Regions from separate parts of the Leisingera sp. M523 genome, predicted to be linked through region 1. Evidence: riboswitches for the same ligand, from Rfam matches in the RefSeq annotation. Region 1 holds a riboswitch; each other region holds the start of a gene.

Region 1 (7,110 bases):
ACCGTGCCGGAAGTCTGCATCGGGCTGCGGCCAGGGTGCTAGCCGGTCTGGTAGCCCCGGACGTAAGCTCAGGTGGCGTCTGCTTTGCGGCCTCGGAGCGCTTGGCTGCTGTTGTCCAGATTTGCAGGTTTTCCGATCAGCAAACTGGCAAATCCATACACCATTGCCCATAATGGAGTTCCGAAATCATGCGGGTCCAGATTGCCGAGGCCCCGCGCTTTCATTATGCTCGTCAGTTCTTCAATAAAGGTGTTGTATGTAGCGCTGCTGGCCACGCGCGCTACATTGGAGGGGCGTTGTTGCAGAACTCTGAGTTCTAAGGATTCACATCACGAATCCATTCGGTTAGACGGGGCAGATGAGCAAGCCCGCACCTGCCCGCTACCGTACGACGAATTGGTCCAGCTACAACGATGCGCTCAGAAAGCGCGGGTCGCTTCTGATCTGGTTGGACGAAGAGATGACCTGGCTCGCGCCGCCTGATGGCAGCCCCGGTCGCCCTGCGGTTTTCTCGGATGCGGCAATCCAGTTCTGCCTGTCGATCAAGGTTCTGTTCAAGCTGCCTCTCCGGCAGACCGTCGGGATGGTCACCAGCCTTTTGCACCTGGCGGGTCTGGACTGGCCCGTTCCGGATTTCTCTACGCTGTGCCGCCGACAGAGTGAGATGGGACCGTGGCCCCAGTGGGGCCGCGTAAGCCCATAGAACGCTGGCCGTCCAGATCCCATATCGCCGCGCCGATGGGCCGCTGAACCTGCTTGTGGACAGCACCGGGATCAAGTTCCTTGGCGATGGTGAGTGGCAGGCCCGCAAGCACGGCGTTCAGGGGCGGCGCCAATGGCTGCCCGGCAGTTGATTGCAGAGCAATCAATGAGAGGGGCGCAAGGTTCATCTTGCGATGGACGCTGCCACGTCTGACATCCGTGCCGTCGAATTCACCCCCAGCCGCGACGGCCCCTCTCGTGGTTATGCTGCGCAAACCACTGCCGGGCAGTGGACAGCCCGGTCTTACCGGACTTGTTGGGTCAGTTCCCCGAGGACGAAGACATCGGCACCGTGATCGCCGATGGTGCCTATGACACGCGACGCTGCCATGCCGCGATCCTCGAACGCGACGCGGCCCCGATCATCCCGATCCGCAAGAATGGCCGGTTGTGGAAAGAAGATTGTCCGGCTGCGCAGGTCAGAGACGAAACTCTGCGAGCCACCCGACACTACGGTCGAGCCTTCTGGAAGCGCTGGACAGGATACCACGTCCGAAGCCGGATCGAGGCAAAGATGCGCTGCTTAAAGGCATTCGGCGAGCGCATTGCCGCAAGAGACCCCGACCGCCAACCCGCCGAGATCCATATCCGCATCGCACTCATCAACCGCTTCAACGCACTCGGCACCGCTGAGATTATTGCGAGAGCTTCAACGCACGGTTCAGGGACGAGTTCTTGAACGGCGAACTCTTCTACAGCCTGCGCGAGGCGCAAATCCTCATCGAAGAATGGAGGAAACACGACAACACCAAACGCCCTCATAGTGCTCTGGGCTATCGCCCACCGGCGCCGGAAACCATCGTCCAGATGGACCCAAGGCAAGTCATGCACTAACAATCAAACTGGACCATTCAAGTGGGGCTGATCAATCATGGAGCACCGCAAGGAAGTACTCATTCGGCAACTGAACAGAAGACGGGAAGCTTGACTCAGTAAAATGGTTTTGCCATTCAGCCAGTGTGACCGGTTCCGCGAGTGTTTCAATGCGCAGCGGAAGAAATAGGGAACACGGTGCGGCGTACCCATAAGGGACCAAATCCGTGACTGCCCCCGCAACTGTGAGCGGTGAGTGACGCTGAACATGCCACTGGGATCTTTCCCGGGAAGGCCAGCCGAACCAAGACCCGCGAGTCAGGAGACCTGCCGGACACAGGACAAAGACTTCGCTAGCGGAGTGTCTGCCCTTTTCCACCGGACGCCGGGGTGCGCGTCTGGCGCGGCTGCCGTTCAGGCTTCTCCGTGCCACTATCCCCGTTGTTCATTCCTGATTGCAGGTGCGCCTGTGTCGTCGAATGAGGACGAAATGAAACTGAAATATCTGGCTGCAGCTCTGGCCGTATCCCTGCCGGTCACCGCATCGGCGCATTTCCAGCTGAACTACACTGAAAACGTGCTGATCGGGAAGCCCGGCGATGTGCCGATGGGGCTGGTGTTCTGGCACCCGCTGGAAAACGGCCATGTGATGGACATGGGCAAACCAGAAGAATTTTTTATGGTTCACAAGGGCGAAAAGGTTGATCTTTCGGACCGCTTGGAACCGGCCACATTCAAGGGCGCGGAGAACGAAGCCGCCGCCTACAGGGCGTCGATTCCGGTCAAGCGCTCGGGCGACTATGTGGTGGTGACTGTGCCCGCGCCCTACTACGAGGAAAGCGAAGACATCTATATTCAGCAGATTTCCAAAGTCGTGCTGAACCGCAACACCCTGCCCACCGATTGGGATCAGCCAGTGGGCCTGGAAACCGAGATCCTGCCGCTGAACAAGCCCTATAACGTCATTGTTGGCTCTACCTTCTCGGGTCAGGTGCTGGCGGATGGCAAGCCGGTTCCGGGCGCCGAAATCGAGGTTGAGTTCATGGCATCAGAGCCGGACCTTGCGGCTTTTTCCACAACCAACCCGACGGTTCAGCCGATGTCCGGCGGCGCCATCGTTGCGATCGCAGACCAGAATGGCGTCTTTTCCTTTGGCATTCCGAAAGCGGGCCACTGGGGATTTGCCGCCCTCGGCTCCGGCCCGGCGACTGAGCATGACGGCAAGGAGCTTAGCCAGGACGCTGTGTTGTGGATCCACGCTGAAGAGCTGAAGTGAGAATAGCACCATGCATATCGTAGACGGCGCACTGTCGAATCCGGTTGTGATCGGCGGCGCGGTTGCCGCCGTCGGCGGTATCGCCATGGGGCTGCGGAGCCTGCCGCTGGAACGTATTCCGGCGGCGGGGGTTCTTTCTGCCAGTTTCTTTGTGGCCTCCCTGATCCATGTCCCGATCGGGCCGAGTTCGGTTCACCTGATCCTGAACGGGCTTGCGGGGCTGGTCCTGGGCTGGGCGGCCTTTCCGGCCCTGTTTGTCGGACTGCTGCTGCAGGCGGTGTTCTTTGGCTTCGGCGGGCTGACCGTGCTGGGCGTGAACGCCGTGAACATCGCCCTGCCTGCAGTTCTGGTCGGGCTGATATTCCGCCCGCTGGTGGCCCGCGGCTCGCCTCTGCAGGGTGCCATCTGGGGCGGAATCGGCGGCGGCGCGGCCATTGCTGCCACAACTTTGGCCGTGGCGGTATCGTTGATGTTGTCCGGCGATGAGTTCATCCTGGCCGCGAAACTGGTATTCTTTTCCCATATTCCGGTGGTGATCATCGAAGCGCTTTTGTCCGGCGCTGCCATTTTCCTGGCGCGGCGCGTGAAGCCTGAGCTGTTTTTCGACGCAAAAGGAAGCCTTGCATGATCCGCTCCTGCATTCTGATCCTTGCATTGCTGGCGCCGCTCCCGGTGATGGCACACAATGTTATCTCAGCTGTTTTTCCGTCGGGTTCCGACATTGAGGGCGAAGTGGGCTTTTCCAACGGTGACATGGCCGCGGACCTGCTGATTGAGATCTTTGACGTGGCCGGCAGCAAGCTGGGAGAGTCAAGAACCGACGGTGACGGCTTTTTCCTGTTCACCCCGTCGGAGCTTGTGACACATATCTTCCGCGGCGATCTGGGTGCTGGCCACGTGGCCGAGATGATGATGGACGGTGCGGAAGTCGCGCAGATCATCGGGCAAAGCCCGGGCGCTGCAGCAAATTCTGCGGCTGCTGCCATGGACATCTCTGCAGCGCCGGCGGCGGCAGGGTCCGCGGGCCTCTCAGATCAAACCCGCTCCGAGCTTGCCACCATGATGCGCAATGAACTGCGCCCGCTCCGCCAAGAGCTGACAGCGTTCAAGAATAAGTCGGACTTTCAGTCCGTGCTTGGCGGCATCGGTTATATCTGCGGCCTGTTCGGGCTTGGCTTTTACATCGCCGCACGCCGCAAGATCGGCAGCAGCGCATGACCTATGTTCTGACGAGCGAGGAAAAGCCGCTCGGCGGGTTCGGCACCTTCCGCGCCAAGGTCACGGCACTTGACCCGCGGATGCGGATCATGATGACAGCCGCCTATGCGGTGGTGGTTGTCTCGCTCAGCAATCTTTGGGTTCTGGCGGCCGCTCTTGGCCTGTCGATGTGGCTGCTGGCCTTTTCTGGCCTGCCGCCCCGGAAAACGTTGAAACGGATGGCGATGATGGACAGTTTCATCATCTTCATGCTGGTTCTGCTGCCCTTTACCGTGCCCGGAACCCCAGCCCTGTCCATTTGGGGGCTGGAGGCCAGCTGGGAAGGCCTGTGGCGTGCAACCGAGATTGCCCTTACCGCCAATGCGGTGATCCTTGCGGTTATGACACTGGTGGGTTCGATGGAGCCGGTAACCATGGGCCACGCGCTCTTTGCCCTCAAGACCCCGGAGCGGCTGGTGCATCTGATGATGTTCACCATCCGTTACATCGACGTTCTGCGCGAGGAATACCAGCGCCTGCGCACCTCGATGAAGCTGCGCGGCTTCCGCCCCGGCACCAACTGGCACACCTACCGCAGTTACGGCTATCTGGTTGGCATGATGCTGGTGCGCTCCATCGAACGGTCGGAGCGCATTCTGGCCGCGATGAAATGCCGGGGGTTCTCCGGCCGCATCATCCTGCTGGAGGATTTTCGTTTCAGCCGGTCCGACCTGCTGTTTGCCGCGGCGCTGTCCGCCGCACTTGCTGCCCTGATCTGGGCGGAGGCCGCCTATGCCGCTTATTGATTTGAACAATATCCACTTTGCCTACCCTGGGCTTGATCCGGTGCTGGAAGGCGCCTCGATGCGGCTCAACGCTGGTGAACGGCTGTCGATTGCCGGGCCCAACGGCGCCGGAAAATCGACACTGCTGAAAATCATCATGGGGCTGCTTGTTCCCGCCAGCGGCACCGTCACCGCTTTTGGCAAGCCTTGCATGGCGGAAGCGGATTTTCACGAGATGCGCCGCCGCGTGGGCTTTGTATTTCAAGACGCCGACGACCAGCTTTTCTGCCCGACCGTGGCCGAGGATGTGGCCTTTGGTCCGCTCAACCTGGGTAAATCCAAACAGGAAGCCTTGGCAATTGTTGACAGCGTGCTGACCCGCCTGGAGCTGATGCATCTGCGCGACCGGGTGACCCACAAACTGTCGGGCGGCGAGAAGAGGCTGGTGACACTGGCGACGGTACTGGCGATGGAGCCGGCGGTGCTTATTCTGGATGAGCCGACCAACGCACTGGACCCGGACAACTACGCGCGGCTGGCCGGAATCCTGAAAGGGCTTGATCAAGCAATCCTTCTGGTCAGCCATGATCAGGAATTCCGTAAACAGATTGCTCCTGGAGGATATCGTTTGAAGGGCCGCGAGCTTATACGGACTTAGGATGTGCGGCTAATCGAACACAAATGGCCGCGTTGCCAAGAAGGCATTGGCCGCTCAGGGTAACTCGTAATCTGTGCTACTTTTCGACGTGTTGTTAAAAAGTAGGAGGGATATGTGAGATGGAACGTGTTCGGCGTGGCTTGAGTGATGGGCAAGCGGGAGCTTTAGAAACAGCCTACAGAGCGGCGAAGGCTTTTCGCGAGGATCTGCCTCAGGGGCTGGCCCGCCCTAGCTTGGAACTTGGCGAAGCCGCAAACTGCTTTCTGTCTCCTCTTGCTGAAACAGGGGTGCCGGAGAGTAAGGTTATTGAGGATATCGTGCAGCAGGCTGACGGCGGGCTGCACAAAATGGCAGCCCCGACCTTCTTCGGCTATGTCCTTGGTGCGTCGCATCCCGTCGGTGTAGCTGCTGATTTTTTAGTGTCAGCCTGGGGGCAGAACGCGGGTTCATCCTTTGAGACACCAGCAATCACGGGGATGGAGCGCGCCGTCTGCAACTGGGTTATTGAATTGCTGTCGCTGCCTGCCGAAAGCGGAGCCGGGCTGGTGACCGGCGGTACAGTCGCAAACATGGTTGGCATTATGGCGGCACGCCATGCGCTGCTGGCCGCTCAGGGTTGGGATGTCGAAGCTGATGGGCTTTTCGGAGCACCGGAGATTCCGGTTCTGATCGGACAAGACGCACATTCGGCACCATTTGCAGCCCTGCGCTACGCCGGGTTTGGAGCAAGCCGCACACAAACTGTAGCTGCTGACAGCGAAGGGAGGATTAAGCCGGACGCTTTTCGGGCAGCAATAAACCGGTGCAGCAAACCGCCGCTTGTGATCCTGCAAGCAGGTCAAATAAACACCGGCGCCTTCGATCCGTTTGACGAATTGATCCCAATGGTGCGCGAGAAGAAGGGCTGGGTTCATGTCGATGGAGCGTTCGGACTCTGGCTCGCTGCAGTGCCCGAACTTGCAAATCGGCTGGAGGGGGTCGGCGAAGCGGACAGCTGGGCAATCGACCTGCACAAGTGGCTTAACGCTCCTTTCGATGCCGGCATGGTTATAGTACGCGACCGTGCGCCGCTCGTTGCGTCGATGTCTGCCCGTGGCGCCTATCTGCCTGAGACCACTGAGCATTGGGAACCAAGTGATTCAACGCCTGAATTATCCCGGCGGGCAAGAGGTGTCCCTAGCTATGCGATACTGCGGCATCTCGGCCGGGCGGGTGTTCGCGAACTTGTGGCGCACCATTGCCGCCTCGCGGAGCGGATTGCCCGAACGGTGTCTAACGAGCCCGGCTTAACAGTCCTGAACCGGATCCACAGCAACCAGGTTGCGATTTGCTGCGGCGACGGGACAGATGACGGCAAGCTCACCATGCAGGTCCTGCGGCGTGTTCAAGAAAATGGCAGAGTTTACCCGACACACGGCGAATGGGCTGGCCGCAAGATCATTCGAGCTTCTGTCATTGGATACGGCATGCAGGAAGAAGATGCTGACCTTCTTTCAGCTGAAATAATTGATGCTCATCGCTGCTGTGTCGCCGATGTTCTCTGAATGGCTCGAATCGCAGTCTGAAGCCCCTCCAGTTTACGCAAGCGGCAGGTGCAGTGAAAACCGGCTAGCCCTGCG
Region 2 (7,110 bases), 240 kb from region 1:
TGCCGGATATGATGTTCCGGGTCTGGACCGGCGACGGCACCCCGGACAGCGTGGCCACAAAGCTGGAAGGCTGGCAGGGCGGCTGGTCGGTGTTTTACTGGGCCTGGTGGATTGCCTTTGCCCCGTTTGTCGGCTTGTTCCTGGCGCGGATCTCCAAGGGCCGCACAATCCGCGAATTTGTGCTGGGCGCCATGATCGTGCCGTCGCTGATGTGCTTTGTCTGGTTCACCTGGGCCGGCGGTACCGCAATTGATTTGGAACTTTATGGCGGCGCCGACGGCCAGATCGCCACGGCACCTGATGGCGACAAGATCTTTGCCATGGTACAATACATGCTGTCGCCCTGGGTCGGCTGGGCGATGTCGGTGATGATCGTGGTCCTGCTGATGACCTATCTGGTGACCACGGCGGACAGCGCGGTGCTGATCGTCAACACCATCAACGCCGCCGGCGACGAAGGCCCCAAGGCCCGCCCGCATATCATCTTCTGGGGTGTGGCCCTTGGTGCGGTGGTGACGGCGCTGCTGCTGGTCGGAGGATTGAAGGCAATCCAGACCGCAATGGTGATCGGCGCCCTGCCCTTCTCGGTGGTGATGGTGCTGCAATGCGCCGCCCTGATCAAAGCGATCTACAACGACGGCCGCCGCGAGCAGGCTGGGATCGCCACCACCATCACTCAGGAGCCGGCGGAATAAAGCCACCGGCGAATGGCTGCTTGCGGGCGGGGCAGCCATTCACACCCTTTCCACTGCTGCCCGCATCTTTCCCGGCGCTGAACACAGCAACAAAGGAAGCAAAATGAGCAAATACTATAACAGGGAAACCCTCCACCCAGCAGTGCGCATGCATGCGGAGGAAACAGCCCAAGGCAAACTGGACCGCCGCGAATTCCTGTCCCGCGCAACCGCGCTGGGTGTGACCGCATCCGCGGCCTATGGCATGATCGGCCTCAGCCAGCCGGTGCAGGCGGCGGCCAATGCCCAGCAGGGCGGCACCATCCGCATCCAGCAGGTTGTGCGCGCCCTCCTCGACCCGCCGCTGTTCAACTGGCCGCAGCTGGGCAATCTGGTGCGCGGCTACCTGGAATATCTGGTGCAGTACAATGCCGACGGCACCTTTGAGCCGCGGCTGCTGGAAAGCTGGGAGGTCAACGAGGATGCCACCGAATACTTGCTGCACATCCGCCCCGGCGTGAACTGGAACGACGGCCGCGGCACCCTTACCGCCAAGGACGTCGCCTATAACTTTGCCCGCTGGTGTGATGGCAAATGGGAAGGCAACTCAATGGCGGCCCGCATGGGCTCCTTGCAGAACGCGGCCGGCGACGGCCCCGCCGAGGGCGCGCTGGAGGTGGTTGACGATCTGACACTGAAGGTAAAACTCACCCGCCCGGACATCACCATCATCCCGGCAGTGACCGAATACCCCGCGGCCATTGTGCCGGACGGCTGGTCGGGCGATCCGGGCGCCGACCCGGTCGGCACCGGGCCTTACAAACTGGTGGAATATGAGGTCGGCGTGAAAGTGGCCCTGGAAAAGAACACCGATCACGAATGGTGGGGCGAAGGTGCCCATCTGGACCGGATCGAGTTCATTGACTTCGGCACCGACGGCTCCACCCATCTGTCAGCCGCCGAGGCCGAAGAAATCGACATGGTCTATGAAACCGTGGGGGAATACGTCGATATCTTCACCTCCATCGGCTGGAAGTTGAGCGAATCCGTCTCGGCCAACACCCTGGTGCTGCGCACCAACCGCGATGCCGAGGTGGACGGGGCGCAGCCCTATGCCGACGCCCGTGTCCGCCGCGCCCTGGCGCTGGCTTGCGACAACGCGGTGCTGCTGGAACTCGGCTATGACGGGCGCGGCACCCTGGCGGAGAACCACCACGTCTGCCCGATCCACCCGGAATACGCCGATATCGGCGCCCCGGTGCGCGACCCGGAAGCCGCCCGCCAATTGATGGAGGAGGCCGGGATGCTCGATTTCGAGCATGAGCTGTTCTCAATCGACGACGACTGGCGCCGCAATACTACCGATGCGCTGGCAGCGCAGATGCGCGATGCCGGCCTCAAGGTCAAACGCACGGTTCTGCCCGGCAACACCTTTTGGAACGACTGGGACAAATATCCGTTCAGCTCCACCGACTGGGGCCACCGCCCGCTGGGGGTGCAGGTGCTGACACTGGCCTATAAAACCGGGGTGGCCTGGAATGAAACCGGTCTCGCCAGCACCGAGTTCGACAGCATGCTGGAGGCCGCCTCAGCCATTGCCGATGCCGATACCCGCCGGGGGCATATGGAGAAGATTGAGCAGTTCATGCGTGACGACGGCACCGTGATCCAGCCTTACTGGCGCTCGCTTTACCGTCACGCCCGCCCTGGTATCATCGGCGCCGAGAGCCACCCGATCAACGAAATCCACGTGCACAAACTGGCGCTGGAAGCCTGATCAGGCCTTAAAAAAAAGGACGCGCGCCAGATCCGGCGCGCGCCCGTTTTCATCAGATATCGACCTCAACCCGGCCAATCGGGTTGGAGCAGCAGGCCAGGATGTAACCGGCCTCCACGTCTTCCTCTGAAATGCCGCCGTTGTGGACCATATGCACCTCGCCTGCGGTTTTCTTGACCTTGCAGGTGCCGCAGATGCCAAAGGTGCAGCCCGACGGGATGTTCAGCCCCGAAGCCTTGGCCACCGCCAGCACCGTATCTGTTTCGGTGCAGGTTGCCATAACACCGGACGCCGCAAAGCTGATCTCGGCGGCAGCAGTTTCCTCCGGCACCACATCGTCGATCTCGGGCACATCAGCGGCTGTTTCAACCGGCGCGCCAAAGCTCTCCTGATTGTAGTTCTCCATGTCAAAGCCCAGGCCGTTCAGCATGTCGCGCACCGCCTGCATGAAGGGTTCCGGCCCGCAGCAGTAGACCTCGCGCTCCAGATAATCCTGCGCGATAAGGCCCAGCATGATCTGGTTCAGCTGGCCGCGGTAGCCGGTCCAGACCTGATAGGGATCGTCCTCTTCCACCACCAGGTTCAGCTTCAACCCCGGCAGCCGCGACGCCATGCTTTCCAGCTGCTGACGGGCGATGATCTCGCTGGGGCGTTTGGCGCAGTTGATAAAGCAGATGTCGGGCGACTGGCCGCGGTCGAACAGATACTGTGTCATCGACAGGCTGGGCGTGATGCCCGAGCCTGCGGAGATGAACAGAAACTTGCCATTCGGGCGCTTTGGCAGGGTGAACACCCCTGCCGGGCCAGAGGCGCGCAGGATCCTGCCGGGGCGCAGATGGTCCAGCATCCAGCGGGTGCCGATGCTGTCGCCCTGGGCCTTGACCGTTACCGAGATCGACAATGGCCGCGAGGGCGACGAGCTGATGGTGTAGGTGCGCCAGACGGTCCCTTCCGGCACCGGCAGTTCCAGTGTCAGGAACTGGCCCGGCTGGTATTTAAACCACGCGCCGGACGGCGCGCGGAAGCTGAAGGTGGCGGTGTTCGGAGCTTCCGGAACAACCGAGACGCATTCCAGCATCTCGTCATCCTTCCACGCCAGGGTTTCGTCCAATGTCTCAAAATTGGCCTGCAATCCCATGATCTTACTCCGCCGCAATCAGATGGCGGCCGGTCAGCGCGCGGGTCAGATGCTCGGCATACCAGTTGGAGAACTGAATGACGCCGCTTTCCTGCACTTCGGAATAGGGGCCGGGTTCATAGGCGGGGGAGTTGATGCCTTGCTGGTTGTCCTCGACCACGATGCGGTCCTCGTCATTGGTCGCCATCCAGACCTCGGTCAGGCGCTTGATGTCATAGTCCTGGCCCTCAACCGCATCCTTGTGCACCAGCCATTTGGTGGTGACTTCGGTCTCGGTCGGGCTGATCGGAGTGACACGGAACACAAGGGAATGATCCGGCAGGAAGTGGTTCCAGGTGGTCGGATAATGGAACTTCAGCAGCGTGCCGGCATCCGCAAAGGGCACCCGGCCCAGCGGCTTGGCCACTGCCGCCTTGCCGTCCATGGTGTAGCTTTCAGCGCCTTCGTTCAGCGGCATCCGTGCCAGCCGGTGCTGGCCGCGCGCATCCATGCGGAACTGCGCCGGGCAGCCTGCCGCTTCGATCCGGTCAAAGTGCTTTTGCAGATGCGGCGGGGTCTCGCCGCCCTCAACGCCTGTCACCGACGGATCCTCGGGGAAGGTCCGGCACAGCGACGGGTGGTTGCCGCCGCAGTGGTAGCACTCGCGGTTGTTTTCCCAGACCAGCTTCCAGTTGCCGTTCTCAATGATCGAGCTTTCAAAGGCCACCTTGGCATTGCCCAGATCATGCGGCTCCAGATAGGGGCGGGCCACCTCGGCAAAACCGTTAAAATCCGGCGCTTCATCCGCCAGGCAGATGTAGATCAGCCCGGCCAGGTCGCGGCAATGCACCGGCTTCAGCCCGTGTTTGGAGGCATCGAAATCCGGCCCCATGTCCCGCGCCCACAGCAGTTTGCCGTCCAGCTCGTAGGTCCACTGGTGGTAGGGGCAGACCAGCTTGGGCGAATTGCCTTTCTTCGCCTTGCACACAACCGAACCGCGGTGGCGGCAGGCGTTGTGGAAAGCACGCACTTCGCCATCAGTGCCACGCACGATGATGACGTTATACGACCCCACCTGATGGGTCACATAGTTGCCCGGTTTCGGCACTTCGCAGGCGGGAATGGCAAACAGCCACTCGCGGTAGAAGATCTGCCGCAGGTCCAGGTCCAGAACACCCGGATCGGTATAGAACGCCTGTTCCAGAGAATAGTTTTTCTGCCGCGCCATCAGCTTGGCCAGAATTTCGCTGTCGTGAAGCATCTGCTTCTCTCCTCTGCCGCATCCCCGCGGCGTGTTGGCTTGGTCGCAGGCATAGGCAAAGGGATTGCGGACACGCGCCGCAACCGCCCCGCCGCCGTCCGCGGTTGACGTTTTCATGGCAAGGCTGGTTTCCGGACTGTCCCGGGGCCATTCGGCGGCGGGGCCTGGCACCTTCCCGAAGCGCTTGCTTCAGTGGTCATTGCCATGCCTTGCCCGGGGTCACCGTTGCGGGGGCAGTGCCGGAGTTTCACCAGCTTCCCAATTCTCCGCCCCAAGGGGCGGCACCTTGCTATCTGCGGTATTGCCTGAAAAATTTCCCGCCATCGGAAACAAAACCGACCCGCAAAAACCGGAAAAAGACATGCATGTTTGCCGAGCCGGGCGGGACAGGGATGTCCAGAAACTCAAACCGGCATCCGCCAGCCCGTTTGCGGCAAGCGCTTATCTTTCATGCGGTTACCCGCTGCTGATCCACCGAATCGATTCGCACGCAGTGAATCTTGCGCCGGCCCCTTGGAACGCGGCGTGCACTTAATTATATTTCGTATAATTAAATGCGTGCACAGGAGAATCCGATGACCACCGGCCACGTCTTCATCGCCACCAGCCTCGACGGCTTTGTGGCCCGCCAGGACCATTCGCTGGATTGGCTGCACAAACAGCCTGTTGCCGAAGATGACGATGGCGGCTTTGCCGCCTTCATGGACAGCGTCTACGGGCTGGTCATGGGAACCGGATCGTTCCGCACCCTGCTCGGGTTCGGCCAATGGCCCTACAGCAAACCTGTTGTGGTCCTCAGCAACAGCCTGACCGAACAGGACATTCCCGAGAAGCTGAAGGACAAGGTGCGCCTCAGCACCGCCGCACCCGCAGACCTTATGCAGGAGCTGCAAGAAGAGGGCTGGACCCGCGCCTATATCGACGGCGGACGGATGGTGCAGTCCTTCCTGCGCCAGGGGCTGATCACCGATCTGACCATCACAACGGTCCCGATTCTGATCGGCAGCGGCATTCCGCTGTTCGGCAGCCTGGACCGGGACATCGACCTCCAGGTGGCAAGCTCCCGCATCCTGCCCACCGGCATGGTCCAGACCACGTTCCGGGTAGCCTGACCGATGCCCCCGCGCATGGGCCGCCCGCCCAGGGGCAGCCGGACCCTCAGCAAGGATGATGTGCTGAAAACGGCCCTGCAGCTGCTCGATGAGGGCGGCAGCAAGGCCCTCACCTTCAAAGCACTGGCAGAGGCGCTTGGCGTCACCCCGATGGCCGTTGCCCATCACGCCGGAACCAAGGACGAGATGATTGCATCCCTCGTCGCCATTGCGTTTGCAGGTTCAGACACCCCGTCTGAAGCGGCAACGCCCAAACTGCGGCTGCGCGATCTGATGACCCGCTATTGCGCCCAAGTGACCAAGCATCCGGAACTTGCAAAGTGCATCCTGGAAAATCCGGCCCTGATCGGCCCCTCCCTGACCGGGCTGACCCGGCTGATCGAGGCGGAAATCACCGCCGCAGGCGTATCTGGCGCAGAGGCCCGCACCATTCTTTGCCTGCTGGTGGATTACACACACGGCTTCGCCTTTGCTGCCGCCGCGGCACCACGCGGGGCGCTTTCGGCTGGCGATTTCACCCCGGCGCTGGACTGGGTGCTCGACCGTATCGAGTAAAAAAATGCGGGCCCGAACGGGCCCGCGCATCCGTTTGCATATTTCAGAGCCGCCCGGCCCGCGGCCCCTCTCGTCACTTCGACTTCCAGCTGTCCAGCCAGCGCCGGAACCGCCCCCTGCGCTCGGCAAGCGCATCGCCCGCGGCATACAGGCTGTCTTCGACATTTTCGACCATCGGGTCGATCCGCGCCCGGCGGAAGCGGCGCCAGCGCACATAGACGGCCCAGAACACCGCCGCCAGAAGCACCAGAACAATGATCGTGAACCAGTTGGTTGGCTTGTCCTCCGGTCCCGCAACCGGGTTGATCGTCACCGCGTTGGGGAAGACCGACAGGAATTCATTGCGCCAGCCGTAGTGCATCACCGCTACCCACTCCGGGTTCGCCTTGGTTGAGATGCTGTCATTGGCATCAGTATACAGATTGGCGGTATCGAACTTGAAATAAGGCGGCCAATTCCAGCCGGTATCCTCATTCCGGTACACGATATTGCGGCCATTGGGGCGCACCGCCTGGATGAACTGCACATCGCGGTTGATCAGCTCCGCCGACTGGTCATCCGGCTGCGACCAGAAAACCCTCGTCCAGTCGTTCAGCTCCTGCCGCTCCTCATAG
Region 3 (7,110 bases), 940 kb from region 1:
CGCAAGAAGGCCGGGACCCTGAACGATCCGGTCTTTGCCGGCGTGGCGGATCCCGCCAGCCGCTTCCGCATCGAATCCCTGCAGCAGGAGATCATAAACCTGCGCGCGCTGGTGTCCGGGGAACTGGGTCCGGCCCTGGGTGTTGCGGCTGGCTTCAATTCCCTGGACGGCGATTGATATGGCCACCCGCCGCGGATTTTTGGCCGGTCTTCTGGCCACAGGCCTGGCCCCGCAGGCCAGTTGGGCCAACGCCGGCAGCCCCGCTTTTCTGTCTGCCGGCAAGGACGCCAGCGGCACCTTCCTGCTAGCGGGTCTTACAGAAAACGGCGAAATCCTGTTCCGCCACCCTTTGCCGGCCCGCGGCCATGCCGCCGCGGCGCATCCGGTCCGGCCCGAAGCCGTGGCATTCGCCCGCCGCCCCGGCCGCTTTGCCGATGTGATTGACTGCCGCACGGGCACCGCCCTCGCCCGGCTGGAGCCGCCTGCGGGGCATCATTTCTATGGCCACGGCACATTCTCCCCCGATGGCAGCCGCCTGTTCACCACCGAAAACGATTTCGGGAATGCACGCGGTGTGATCGGCGTTTGGGATGCAACGGACGGCTACAAGCGCATTGCCGCCTTCGCCTCCGGCGGCATTGGCCCGCACGATATGCTGCTGCGCCGGGACGCGCCGGGACTGGTCATCGCCAATGGCGGCATTGAGACCCACCCCGATAGCGGCCGCGCCAAACTGAACCTTCCGGACATGCGCCCGAACCTCAGTTACTTGGGCTTTGACGGCACCCTGCAGGCGCAAATGGAACTGCCGCAAGAGCTGCATCTGAATTCCATCCGTCACCTTGCCATGCGTGCCGACGGCACCGTTGGTTTTGCCATGCAATGGCAGGGGGATCCGGGCGAAGCCCTGCCTATCGTGGGCCTGCACCAGCCCGGCAGCACGCCCCGCCTGATGGCCGATGGCGACCCGCGGGTGCTGAACCTCAATGGCTATGGCGGCTCCATCGCTTTCTCAGCGGACGGAGCGCAGATCGGTGTCACCTCTCCGCGCGGCGGGGTGCTGCAGGTGATGGATACCGGAACCGGGGATCTGCTGCAGGAGCACCGCATGACGGATGTCTGCGGCCTTGTAATGTCCGATGCCGGCTTTACCGCAAGCACCGGCAGCGGGCAGTTTTTCGGGGTTTCAGCATCCGGCAAACACCCGCTGCACCGGTCGGATCTGGCCTGGGACAATCACCTGATCCCGCTCACCTGAGAAGACACAGCCTGGCAGCAGTCCCGGCGTGTCCGCAACCGCGTGCCGTTTCGTTTTGTGTATCGTCGAACTCATAACGAAAACACAAGGTGACATTCCATCCGTACTCCGCTATGGAATCGCGGTGAAAGGAAAGCAAATGGATGCCACGGCCCGTCAGAACGAAATCATCACCTTGCTGAACCGGCAGGACCGGGTCGAGGTTGACGACCTGTCCCAGCGCTTTGGCGTATCTTTACAGACGGTCCGCGCAGACCTGCGCGACCTGTCTGCGCGCGGCGCCTTGTCCCGCGTGCATGGCGGTGCCGTCCGGATAAGCTCTGCCGCCAGCCAGGGATACGAGGACCGGCGCAAACTGAACGCAGGCAACAAGCTGGCGATGGCGGCGCTGGCGGCTGAGCTGATCCCAGACAATTGCTCCCTCACCCTCAACATCGGCACCTCAACCGAGCAGGTGGCGCGGGCGCTTTCCGGCCACAGCGGCCTCACTGTGATTTCCAACAATATCAACATTATCAACCTGATGATGGGCGGCCAGGCCAAGGAATTGATCCTGGCCGGCGGCACAGTGCGGCAAAGCGACGGCGCTATTGTGGGCGAGGACGCGGTTGAATTCCTGTCCCGCTACAAGGTCGATTTCGCCGTCATCGGCGCCTCGGCTCTGGATCCCGACGGCGCCGTGATGGACCACGACGCCCGCGAGGTTTCGGTTGCCCGCGCGATCCTGAAAAACGCCCGCCAGCGTGTGCTGGTCTGCGACGGCAGCAAGTTCGCCCGCTCTGCTCCGGTGCGGATCTGCGATGTGGCAGAGCTGGACGTGGTGATCACCGACCGCCCCGTTCCCAATGAGTTTGCCGAGGCGGCGCAGGCCGCAGGCACCCGGATCCTGACCGCAGGACAAAACGAAAGCAGCGAAAATGACTGACACGCCTGTTACGGACCTTTTCATCATCGGCGGCGGCATCAACGGCTGCGGCATCGCCCGCGACGCGGCGGGCCGCGGCCTGTCGGTGACACTGGCAGAGATGAACGATCTGGCCTCCGCCACCTCCTCTGCCTCGACCAAACTGTTCCACGGCGGCTTGCGCTATCTGGAATACTTTGAATTCCGCCTGGTGCGTGAGGCGCTGATCGAACGCGAGGTGCTGCTGAAGGCGATGCCGCACATCTCCTGGCCGATGCGGTTTGTGCTGCCGTTCCACAAGGACATGCGCTTTGACAGCGAAACACCGACGTCGAAACTGCTTACCACCTTCATGCCCTGGACCCGCGGCCGCCGCCCCGCCTGGCTGATCCGGCTGGGGCTGTTTCTGTATGACAGCCTGGGCAAACGCGGCATCCTGCCTGGCACGGCGAAACTGGACCTGTCGCACGATCCCGCAGGCAGGCCGCTGAAGGACAAGTTTCAGACCGCGTTCGAATACTCCGACTGCTGGATTGAGGACGCCCGTCTTGTGGTGCTGAACGCCCGCGATGCACAGGCGCGCGGCGCCGAAATCCTAACCCGGACCGAGGTTCTGTCAGCCCAGCGCCACTCTGATCACTGGGTTGTCACCGTGAAGGATCACGCCACTGGCGAGGAGAAGGAACACCGGGCCAAGATGCTGGTCAATGCAGGCGGACCCTGGGTTGCCGACGTGCTGAAGCAAAAACTGGGCCAGAACAGCCGCGAAAACGTCCGCCTGGTGCGCGGCAGCCATATCGTGGTGCCAAAACTGTTCGACCATGACCGCTGCTATTTCTTTCAGGGCACCGACGGGCGGATCATTTTTGCCATTCCTTACGAGCAGGATTTCACCCTGATCGGCACAACGGACGCCGACCATCCGGATCCGGTGACCAAACCGCATTGCACGGAGGCCGAGCAGGATTATCTAATTGATTTTGCATCTCAATACTTCGAACAGCCACTGAAGCGCGCGGATATCGCCTGGACCTATTCCGGCGTCCGCCCGCTGTATGACGACGGGGCCAGTTCGGCCACCGCGGCCACCCGCGAATATGTGCTGACGCTGGATCAAGCACAGGCGCCGCTGCTGAATGTCTTTGGCGGCAAGATCACCACCTACCGCAAGCTGGCCGAGGCCGCGCTGGCGAAAATCGGCAAGGTTTTCCCGCAATTGCCGTCGGACTGGACCGCAGGCGTGGCCCTGCCCGGCGGTGATTTTGCGGTGGCGGATGTGGAGACGCTAAAAGCCAAGCTGGCAGCGGACTATCCGTTCCTGAGCGCCTATTGGGCCGCCCGGCTGATCCGCGCCTACGGGCTGGAGTCCTGGGAGGTGCTGGGCGATACCAAATCCGCCGCTGATCTGGGCCAGGATTTCGGCGCAACAATCACCGCACGGGAACTCGACTGGGCAATTGCCCGCGAGTGGGTGCGTTCAGGCGACGACTACCTGTGGCGCCGCACTAAATTGGGTTTGCGCCTGGATGAAGGCCAGCGCGCAGCGGTCGATGCCTATATCAGCGAGAAGGCCGCCCGGCTGGCAGCTTAATTCCGCATGCGCTAACAGTCCGGACTTCAAAGGCCGGGGCACTCCCGCCCCTTTTCAATGAACCAGAGGTTCCCTGAAAAGCGTTGGGCCGGGCGGGGGCGCTGCCGAAGGCAGCGCCCCCGCCCCCCGGCGATTTGCGAAGCAAAGCGCAAAACCTCAAGCCCGCTCAATACTGCAGCCTGAAAGGGATTAAAACTCCACCCCCTTCTGCGCTTTCACACCGGCGCGGAACGGGTGCTTGATCTGCCCCATCTCGGTCACCAGATCGGCAATCTCGATCAGCTCTTCCTTGGCGTTGCGGCCTGTCAGAACCACATGGGTCATCGGCGGTTTCTGCTCCACCAGGAACTCAAGCACCTCCTCAAGATCCAGATAGTCATAGCGCAGCGCGATGTTGATCTCATCCAGCAGCACCATGGTGTTGCGCTCATCCAGGATCATCTCCTTGGCCTTCTCCCAGCCCTTCTGCGCGGCGGCAATGTCGCGGGCCTTGTCCTGTGTCTCCCAGGTAAAGCCTTCGCCCATCGCGTAGAACTGGCAGAGATCGCTGAAGTTCTCCTCGATCAGCGTGCGTTCGCCGGTCTGCCAGGCGCCCTTTATGAACTGAACCACGGCGGACGGCATCCCATGCGCGATGCAGCGCATGATCATCCCGAACCCGGAGGAGGATTTGCCCTTGCCCGGTCCGGTGTGGACGATAATCAGTCCCTTCTCGCCCTCCTTGGTCTTCATCATCCGGTCGCGCGCGGCCTTTTTCTTGGCCATCTTGGACGTATGACGGGCGGCTTCTTCTTCTGAGATGCCGGTTTCAGACTTTTCGCTCATTGGGGGCTCTCCAGCTGTTTGACCCATGTCTTGACAAAGAAGGGCACGATAGCGCAAGGGGGTTCAGCTGGTTCCTGTGAAAACAGGCGAAGAGGGAATGTGAAGGCTTTCGGGCCGAAGCACAGCCGCCCCCGCGACCGTGACCGGATGAGGCCGCCATGCCACTGGGTGATCCCCGGGAAGGCAGGATGGCCGGCAAGGCCCTGCGCCTTGGCATCCGCAAGCCGGGAGACCTGCCAGCGAAGGAGAGATCAACGGGCAGACGGGGTGTTCTGCGACCGGGTAAGGGGCTCGCACGACTGGCCCCTTTTCGGCCATCCCGCACGCCCTGCCGCGACAGGAGACGCGCCAATGGCTGACGACATGGCAGGCCAATCTGCCAGCACCCCGGGACCGGTCACGCTGACCGTATGCCTCACCTGCCGCCGCGAGGGCACCGACCCCGAGGCCGCCCGCCCCGGTGCCATCCTGCACGCAGCCCTGGAAGAGGCCGGAATGCCCGAAGGCGTCCGTCTGCGTGGCGTCGAATGCCTGTCGTCGTGCAAGCGCGGCTGCGCTGTTGCACTGATCGGCGGCGCGGAACGCTGGACCTATGTCTACGGCGACCTCGACCCGGACCAGCATGTCCCCGAAATTCTGGAAGGCGCGGCGGCTTATGCCGGCACCGCTGACGGCGTCGTACCCTGGCGCCAGCGCCCGCAAACCTTCCGCAAGCAATCTGTTGCCCGCATCCCGCCGGCCAAGTTCTTCTCCGAGGAGTAATCATGAGCGATCTCAACAAGATCCCCGTCACTGTCATCACCGGCTTTCTGGGCGCTGGCAAAACCACGCTGATCCGCCACCTGATGCAAAACCCGCAGGGCAAGCGTCTGGCCGTGGTCGTGAACGAATTCGGCACCGCCGGTGTGGACGGCGACATCCTGAAATCCTGCGCCGATGACAACTGCCCGGCGGAAAACATCATGGAGCTGGCCAACGGCTGCATCTGCTGCACCGTGGCCGATGACTTCATCCCCACCATCGAACAGCTGATGGCCCTGCCCGAAAAACCGGACCATATCGTGATTGAGACCTCCGGCCTGGCCCTGCCGAAACCGCTGCTGAAAGCCTTTGACTGGCCCGCAATCCGCTCCCGCATCACCGTCGACGGGGTGATTGCCCTGGCGGACGCCGAGGCCGTGGCCAAGGGCCAGTTCGCCCCCGATCTGGACGCCGTGCAGGCCCAGCGCGAGGCGGACGACAGCATCGACCATGAAACGCCCCTGTCCGAAGTGTTCGAAGACCAGATCTCCTGCGCTGACATCGTTCTGCTGTCCAAGGCCGATCTGGCCGGCGACGAAGGCGTCGAAAAAGCCCGCGCGGTGATCGAGGCCGAAGCGCCGCGCAAGCTGCCGATCCTGCCGATGAGCGAAGGCGTCATCGACCCGCGCATCATCCTGGGCCTGGGCGCCGCTGCCGAGGATGATCTGGACGCCCGCCCCAGCCACCACGACGGCCACCACGACCACGAGCATGACGATTTTGAAAGCATCGTTGTCGAAATGGGCGAAGTATCCGACCCGGAAGCGCTGCAAAATGCCATCGTGAAACTCGCCCGCGAGCGCAACATCCTGCGCGTCAAAGGCTATGTGGCGGTGGAAGGAAAGCCGATGCGGATGCTGGTACAAGCCGTGGGCGAGCGCCTGCGCGCCCAATACGATCAGCCCTGGGGCGCGCAGCCGCGCAAAACCGCCCTGGTGGTCATTGCCGAGCATGACGACATCGACGCCCCGGCCATCCGCGCCGCACTGGGCGCCTGAAGCTATGCGGGTTTGGCGCATCATTTCAGATGACACCGCCCGGCCGCAGGCCGGGCTGCGCCCGACCCTCCCCACGGGAGGGCGCATTCGCACCCTCCCAGGCTTGGGCGCAGCCCTCAGAGCGCCCGCCGCCTGCCAGACAACAAAGGCCTGATCCATGCACGTCGTCTTCCGCGAAAGCCACGGCCTTGATGAGACCGATACCCCGCAGGATCTCGGGCAGACGCCCGGCGATCTTGTGGTGCTGTCGTTTTCCGACAGCGACCTCGGCGCTTTTGCGGCGGGCTGGCATCGCGCGGACGGCAGGCTGCCCTCCTTGCGCGTCGCCAATCTGGTCGCGCTCAAGCACCCGCTCTCGGTCGACGTCTACGCGGAACAGACACTTGAAGGCGCCAAAGGCATCCTGGTCCGCCTGATCGGCGGTGAAAGCTATTGGCCTTATGGCCTCGCCACCCTGCAGGACCTCGCCCGCCGCAAGGGCATTGCCCTGGCGATCCTGCCTGCTGACGGGCGCGAGGATGCAAGGCTGGATGAGCTGTCCACCCTGCCCGTCTCCACCCTGCGCCGCCTGCAGGCCTTGTGCGACGCCGGCGGCGCCGTTGCCGCCCAGGCCGCCCTCGCCCAGCTGTCGCTCGCTGCGGGCCTCTATGCCGGCCCTGTGCTGGGCCTCAAATCCATGCCGCAGCATGGGCTTTATGACCCGGCCAAAGGCGTGCTGGCGGATCTGCCCGCG

The links. A riboswitch is a leader RNA that binds a small molecule or an ion and turns the genes downstream of it on or off. The one in region 1 is predicted to bind cobalamin.
Positions count from the first base shown of each region.
Region 2: it holds a riboswitch for cobalamin, as region 1 does, so the genes downstream of both, K3557_RS16260 (SRPBCC family protein) here and K3557_RS17550 (DUF4198 domain-containing protein) in region 1, are expected to answer to the same signal.
Region 3: it holds a riboswitch for cobalamin, as region 1 does, so the genes downstream of both, K3557_RS12810 (DUF1636 domain-containing protein) here and K3557_RS17550 (DUF4198 domain-containing protein) in region 1, are expected to answer to the same signal.

Region 1 is NZ_CP081036.1:3,529,992-3,537,101, reverse strand. Features, by position in the region: gene K3557_RS17565 (hypothetical protein) at 69-275, opposite strand; partial or broken gene K3557_RS17560 (IS5 family transposase) at 359-1,441, shown strand; partial or broken gene K3557_RS17555 (transposase) at 1,399-1,596, shown strand; cobalamin riboswitch at 1,710-1,925, shown strand; gene K3557_RS17550 (DUF4198 domain-containing protein) at 2,066-2,851, shown strand; gene cbiM (cobalt transporter CbiM) at 2,862-3,479, shown strand; gene K3557_RS17540 (cobalt ABC transporter permease) at 3,476-4,069, shown strand; gene cbiQ (cobalt ECF transporter T component CbiQ) at 4,066-4,854, shown strand; gene K3557_RS17530 (energy-coupling factor ABC transporter ATP-binding protein) at 4,841-5,491, shown strand; gene K3557_RS17525 (aminotransferase class V-fold PLP-dependent enzyme) at 5,611-7,035, shown strand.
Region 2 is NZ_CP081036.1:3,290,286-3,297,395, forward strand. Features, by position in the region: gene K3557_RS16245 (BCCT family transporter) at 1-695, shown strand, start outside; gene K3557_RS16250 (ABC transporter substrate-binding protein) at 799-2,451, shown strand; gene K3557_RS16255 (hybrid-cluster NAD(P)-dependent oxidoreductase) at 2,504-3,589, opposite strand; gene K3557_RS16260 (SRPBCC family protein) at 3,594-4,829, opposite strand; cobalamin riboswitch at 4,934-5,133, opposite strand; gene K3557_RS16265 (dihydrofolate reductase family protein) at 5,405-5,941, shown strand; gene K3557_RS16270 (TetR/AcrR family transcriptional regulator) at 5,957-6,496, shown strand; gene K3557_RS16275 (DUF1523 family protein) at 6,570-7,110, opposite strand, start outside.
Region 3 is NZ_CP081036.1:2,589,901-2,597,010, forward strand. Features, by position in the region: gene K3557_RS12785 (imelysin family protein) at 1-177, shown strand, start outside; gene K3557_RS12790 (DUF1513 domain-containing protein) at 179-1,258, shown strand; gene K3557_RS12795 (DeoR/GlpR family DNA-binding transcription regulator) at 1,398-2,183, shown strand; gene glpD (glycerol-3-phosphate dehydrogenase) at 2,176-3,753, shown strand; gene cobO (cob(I)yrinic acid a,c-diamide adenosyltransferase) at 3,943-4,578, opposite strand; cobalamin riboswitch at 4,630-4,834, shown strand; gene K3557_RS12810 (DUF1636 domain-containing protein) at 4,930-5,340, shown strand; gene cobW (cobalamin biosynthesis protein CobW) at 5,343-6,377, shown strand; gene cobN (cobaltochelatase subunit CobN) at 6,535-7,110, shown strand, end outside.